Regions from separate parts of the Bacillus arachidis genome, predicted to be linked through region 1. Evidence: riboswitches for the same ligand, from Rfam matches in the RefSeq annotation. Region 1 holds a riboswitch; the other holds the start of a gene.
The links. A riboswitch is a leader RNA that binds a small molecule or an ion and turns the genes downstream of it on or off. The one in region 1 is predicted to bind S-adenosylmethionine.
Positions count from the first base shown of each region.

Region 2: linked by a shared signal. The riboswitch ahead of QRY57_RS15405 (MetQ/NlpA family ABC transporter substrate-binding protein) and the one ahead of QRY57_RS02700 (peptide ABC transporter substrate-binding protein) in region 1 are both predicted to bind S-adenosylmethionine.

Region 1 is NZ_CP127376.1:185,891-189,332, reverse strand. It holds gene proC (pyrroline-5-carboxylate reductase) at 1-240, shown strand, start outside; one part of gene QRY57_RS02705 (IS3 family transposase) at 452-710, shown strand; one part of gene QRY57_RS02705 (IS3 family transposase) at 710-1,611, shown strand; SAM riboswitch class I at 1,794-1,898, shown strand; gene QRY57_RS02700 (peptide ABC transporter substrate-binding protein) at 2,041-3,442, shown strand, end outside.
Region 2 is NZ_CP127376.1:2,689,655-2,693,096, forward strand. It holds gene QRY57_RS15400 (acyl-CoA dehydrogenase family protein) at 1-354, opposite strand, end outside; gene QRY57_RS15405 (MetQ/NlpA family ABC transporter substrate-binding protein) at 368-1,186, opposite strand; SAM riboswitch class I at 1,248-1,337, opposite strand; gene QRY57_RS15410 (YdcF family protein) at 1,486-2,115, opposite strand; gene QRY57_RS15415 (GNAT family N-acetyltransferase) at 2,450-2,947, opposite strand; gene QRY57_RS15420 (GNAT family N-acetyltransferase) at 2,957-3,442, opposite strand, start outside.

The DNA.
Region 1 (3,442 bases):
ATTGAAGCAACAAAAAACTATGGAATCGATGAAACAACAGCAAAACACCTTGTCATTCAAATGATTGCTGGCTCTGCTGCCATGCTAGAACAGGATCAAGACCCAGCTATGCTTCGTGAACAAGTGACAACACCAGGTGGTGCAACTGCAGAGGGCTTAAAAGTTTTATATGAATATAATTTTTCGAAATTGCTTCATCAAGCAATTGAAGCAACAAACAAAAAAGCTAGTGGGAAATAATTACGACATGAAAAGGCTGTTAAGCACTGAAGATATGAAAGCAATTCATTAAATGAAAATCACCGCATTAGTCCAGGCCTTGATAATTTCGACTTTAAAAACGTGAGCACTGCGTAATGACACAGTGGTATTATCCCATTTAGGTAGACAGTAAAAAAGAGTCCATCTGGTATGATGGACTCAATACTGTTTATCTGGAGGGGATTTTTTTATGGCGAAAAAAGGACAATCATTTCAAACATATACAGAAGAAGTAAAACAAGAAGCCGTTCGACTTCGATTAGAGGAAGGAAAAACATTACAATTCATTCGAGCACAGTTAGGAATTAAAAGTGACGCTCAAATTGTTGAATGGGTGAAACGTTACGAAAAAGGACAATCGTTTGAAGATCAACGTGGCATATGGAAGCGAAAGCATTTTAATAGTATAGAAGAAGAAAATGCTTATTTGAAAGCACAGGTGGAATATTTAAAAAAGCGCAATCCAAATCTACACGGGAAGGAATGGTCTTAAAGAAAGAACGTTTTTCGATTATCGATAGACTACGCACATTATATCCTCTTCGTTGGTTATTACAAATTGCCGAGGTATCGAAAGCTGGCTACTACAAATGGCGAAAAAACCGCTCCCATGTAGCGTTGCGCCGTCAAAAAGATACATGGCATAAAGAGCATATTTTATCTATCCATCGGAAACACCCGTATTATGGATACAAACGTATGACCCGCGCTTTGATTCGTGAAGGAATGTATATGAATCACAAACGCGTTAGACGTTTGATGCATGAATTAGGAATCCGTTCTATGATTCGGAAAAAACGTCCTTTTTACGGAAGGAAAGCATCGATTGTGTTTCAAAACCATCTGAATCGAGAATTTTATGCGGATAAGAGACATGTAAAATTAGTAACAGATATTACATACATAAGAATTGGAGAAGAATTTGCTTATTTGTCAGCTGTCTTAGATTTGTATAACAATGAAATCGTGGCATGGAAGTTATCACATCGAAACGATTTAGCGCTTGTACTATCTACATTAGAACAGTTAGAAGGAATCAAGCGTACTACTAAAACCCTTCTACATTCTGATCAAGGATTTCAATATACATCAAAAAGTTACGCAAAACAGTTAGAACGATTAAAGATAAAGGGAAGTCATTCTAGACGAGGGAACTGTTTTGACAATGCATGTATTGAATCGTTCTTCTCTCATTTAAAAACAGAGAAGTTGTATTTAGTGCGTCCAAAAACATATGAAACAGCTTATCGAGCAATCCAAGAATATATCACATTTTACAATCAAGAGCGATTCCAAGAAAAACTTCACGGCCTTTCCCCGATAGAATATCGGGAAAAGGCCGTGGCATAAAACTCTTTTTATTATTGTCTACTTGACGGGGATATGACCACAGTGCTCTTCCTTTTTATGTCCTTGTTTAAAAAACTGAAAATTTAAACTATATTCCATTTCGTTGACAGTCAATTCATCAAGGTGTAAGATTTTGAATAATCAAAGAAACAAAAAATTAATACGAACAATTATGTTTACTCATTGTATCAAGAGAGGTGGAGGGACTGGCCCTTTGAAACCTCGGCAACAGGTTCACTTTGAATACTGTGCCACTTCCTGCAAGCATTATGCTTGAAAGATAGAATGAGGGACTTCGTTCATATACAGGTACGTGCCTTGTAAACAAAATTCCCTCTTTCTCGATAAGAAAAGAGGGAATTTTTCTTTCCCTCAAAGTTGTTCATTAACCATTTTTTAATACCCAAACAATTTAGGGAGGAATTTTACATGAAAAAAAATTTTGTACCTGCTGTTGCATCTGTTTTAGGAGCAAGTATTTTATTAACAGGATGCGGTAGCTATAAAGAAGAGGCCAACGGAGCAAACGCAAAAGATAAAGCTCCTGATAAACAAATATTGAACTTAGCCACTGGCACAGAAATACGTACAATGGACACTGCACGCGCTACAGATACTGACTCTAGTCAAGTAATGAGAAACGTATTTGAAGGTTTATATAACCTTGGTGAAGGAAATAAGCCTGTTCCTGGCGTTGCAAAGTCTCATGAGGTAAGTCCTGATAAGACAAAATATACATTTCATTTACGAAATTCAAAATGGTCAAATGGCACACCTGTCACAGCGAATGATTTCGTTTTTGCTTGGCAACGTGCAGTTGACCCGGCAACAGCTTCTGAATATGCATTTTTATTCTTTGATATAAAAAATGCAAAAAAAATTAATAGTAAAGAGCTTCCGGCTGATCAGCTGGGTGTAAAAGCAATTAATGATCATACTTTTGAAGTTGAATTAGAGCGTCCAGTCCCATACTTTATTAGCTTAACTGCATTCCCAACATTCTTACCAATTAATGAAGAATTCTTTAAATCACAAGGTAATAAATATGCATTAGAAGATAATAAGCTTATCTATAATGGAGCCTTTACACTAAGTGATTGGAAACATGAACAAAGCTTTAAATTCAAGAAAAACACCAACTATTGGGATAAGAATAATGTGAAACTTGAAGAAATTAATTTTAATATTGTCAAAGACCATTCAACAGCCGTTAACTTATATGAATCAAAACAAATTGATCGACTTACTTTAACATCTGATCTTGTTGATAAATATCGTAAAGATAGTAACTTTAAAGAACGTCCTGATGTTGGGGTACAATTTGTACGTATGAACCAGAAAAATAAAACGTTACAAAATATAAATGTCCGCCAAGCTATTGATAAATCGATAGATAAAAAGGCATTTGTAAATATTCTCTTAAATGATGGCTCTCTTCCTGCCTATTCTCTAGTTCCAAAGAATTTTGCAAAGGGACCAAATGGAAAAGATTTTCGTGAGGAGAATGGCAATTTAACGAAAGAAAATACAAAAGATGCTCAAAAATCCTGGAAGCAAGCAAAACAAGAATTAGGTTCTGATAAAATTTCAATTGAATTATTAACAAGCGATAATGACCTTTCGAAAAAAACTGGTGAATATTTAAAAGAACAGCTAGAGAAAAATTTAGAAGGATTAACAGTAAGTATTAAGCCTCAGCCACGCAAACAACAAGTCACATTATTATTACAAGGAAATTATGATATTGCTATCGATGGTTGGAGCCCTGATTTTGCTGATCCAATTACATTCTTAGAGTTATTTACAACTGATAACCCATATAATTTAGATC
Region 2 (3,442 bases), 2.4 Mb from region 1:
TTTTTTTACTTCTTCACAAAACCAAGAAAACATATCAGGTTGCCATGAGCGATTTTCCGCAAGTTCTTTCACAATTCCAAGGTGCCAACCAATTGATAAAGCGGTTGCTCCATCTCCCTCTGCAATTTTTTCTTGAAATAAAACAAAATCATACAATGAAATGGCCTTTCCACCGACATCTTTTGGTAATGTTAGCTTCGTATAACCAATATTTTGTAAATCTTTAATATTTTCAAAAGGAAAAGATCCGAGTTCACTCAGTTGATGTTCCCTTTCTGCAAATCGCGGAATGAATTCTTTTATTTTCTCCAATACGAGAACTTGTTCTTCTGTTTCTATAAATGATAATGTCATATCAAGATCTCCTTTACTTTAAGTAGTCAGGGAGCACAAACCCCTCAAATTGTTCTTCAGATTGAATCATCTTTTTAAACTCTGGTGAATGATATGCTTCAATTAAATCTTTCACAAATGGTTTTTCTTTATCTTCATCGCGAACAGTAACAATAATTCTATGTTGTGATGGTGTTTTTTCTAATTCCAGCGCTTCTTTTAACTTATGTCCAGATGAAATAACAAGGTTTCCGTTAATAATACCGTAATCTAAATCTTTCATAGCTCTTGGAATTTGTGGTGATTCAAGCGGTACCAATTTGAAATCTTTCTTTTTAAACGTTATATCTTTTTCAGAGATTGTTAAAATATTTACATTGTCTTTTAATTTCACCCAGCCAATCTCTTCTAAAATACGTAATGCACGTTCTAAATTAACTGGATCATTTGGTACCCCAATCTTCATTCCATCCTTCAAATCATCTAATGACTTATGTTTTTCAGAGTATACACCTTGAGGTGCTGATGGAACCTGAATAACGCTCGAAATTTTTGCATTATTTTCTTTTGCGTACGATTCCATAAAAGCAGTACTTTGAAATATATTTGCATCAATATCCTTATTTGTTAGGGCTGGATTTGTTTCGTTTGGTGAATTAAACTCAACAATTTTAATTTTATAGCCCTTTTTCTCTAAATATGGTTGAACTGCCTTTTTCACTTGATCACTGTATGGTCCTGGGGTAAACCCTAAACGAATTTCTTTTTGGTCACCTGCAGATGATTTTGCGCAACCAGAAATTACAAATAAACTGCATACGATACTTACTAGTGTAAAAAATAAACGCTTCATCTTTTCTCTCCTCCTACTAAAAAAACAACCTTACATATAAGAAGGTTGTCATTTCTTTTCCTTCTTATCTACTCGGAATTAGCACCTTTTTATCACATGATAGGTTGCTGAAGTTTCATTGGGCCGTTCCCTCCACTTCTCTCGATAAGATTATATTTGATTATGCATTTTATTGTGTCACTATTCCGATAAAAATACAAGGTTTTTATCGGAATTTTTTCTATAATTTGTAAAGTTATAGAAAAAAAGACAGACTCAGCAGAACTATTCTACCTTTGTCTATCCTTTTTCTTACTTTCTTAATCACCTTTCAAAGTACGTATAGGTAACGATGCAACATACCCAATATAAGAGCACAATTCTTTAAAAAAGAACGGAATTTCTGTATCTAATGTTTTATATGCTGATGTGGGAGTCGGCGATGCGTATGCATCCATCCCAATATGCTTCGCTATTCTCATCGCTCGCTTCATATGAAGAGGATCGCTTACGATTGTATAAGTATGTAAGCCATTGTCAATTCCAACTTGCTTAGCATTCTTCAAATTATCTTCTGTAAAACGCGACTGTGTTTCAATTAATATATCTTCATCCTTTACGTCATGCTTTAATGCATACGCTTTCGCAGTCCGTGCTTCTTCCAGCTCTGATTCAAATTTAGTACCACCTGTAAAAATAATTTTCTTAATACTTCCATTTTTATACAAGGAGATTGCATGATTGATTCGTTCGCGGAATACAGGAGACGGTTTTCCATTCCAAGAAGCCGCTCCTAGTACAACAGCAGCATCTGTAGGTACCTCATCTGTTTTAAAGCGATTACTCCAAATATCGTAAGCTGCATAACTAATAAATAGAATTATAGAACTAATCATAAGCAAGAACACTTGCAGAACTCGTCTTTTCTTACTTTTCTTATTTTGTTTCATTTGTACTAGCCTCCGCGCATCATCCATACTTCTATTAATTTAAAATGACCTTTTTCGAATCATTACATTTGAGTTTATTTAAAAGAAGGAACTTTTCTAAACAATCAATTCGTATTATAAAGGATTTTCATTCAAATAGAGGATTTTTAATTTACTATTATTTGTGGTTCATACTATATGAGCTTGATTTATGTACAAATTTCCTCATACAACTCCATTGTAACGAATTTTTTCACGGAAGGGAATGATGAAACAAAAGTATATAAAAGAAGTAATCATTTTGTAAGAAAAAAAGGTATATTTTCCTCTCTTAAGAGCATATACCTCTTCCGTTTCACTTTACAATCCAATATTTCATATGTTGTTCCTCAAGTACACATGTAAAGCCTATCTTTTCTAACACTCTACTCGAAGCGACATTACTCGTTAAACAATCTGCCTTAATCGTTTGCACTTCTTCATTCTGCTCCAGCCACTTAACAAAGGCCTTTGCCATTTCAGTTGCATAGCCTTTCCCTTGATATTCTGGTACAATGCTATATCCAATCTCTACTGTACCAGTTGAATCAGGAGCACCTTTACAACCCATATCACCAATAATAACATTATCTTCCTTATGAATAATAAGTCCGCTCCATTTACTTTGTTTCGGGCTTTTTCGTAAACTTTCAGCAATCCACGGCAAAATATCTTTATAATCTGGCATTGGCCATTCTAAAGATATTTTATACGATATGATTTCCTGTAGCTCTTCTCTCCCTTTTATCATTGCCTCGACAAGTTCTAATGTAAAGGGGATCATCTTTAGTCTCTTTGTTTCTAAATTTGTCATATTTGCCTCCTATTTATACATGTCCATTTTGTGTAGTAATCGATCTTTCACGATTGGCCACTCACTTGCAATAATGCTATATACTACCGCATCTCTTACATAACCGCTTGGTAACCTTCTCTCATTTCGTAATATCCCTTCTTTTACTGCGCCTAGTCGTTCAATCGCTCGTTGTGCTTTTTCATTTCGCAAGTCTGTTTTTATTTGCACACGCAGCATGTGTAATTCTTCAAACGCATATTGCAATAACATGTACTTACATTCCGTATTCACACTTGTTCGTTGTACACTCGGATGATACCATGTTTGGCCAAGTTCAACCGTTTTGTTATCATTTGAAATACTATACAAACGTGTACTGCCTACAACTTCATTCGTTTTTTGATCTATAACAACAAATGGTAAATCCGTTCCCTTCTCATATCGTTTTACTGCCGTTTCAACATATCGCTCCATATCTTGATAACTTTCCATTTTAGCTATTAAATACGTCCA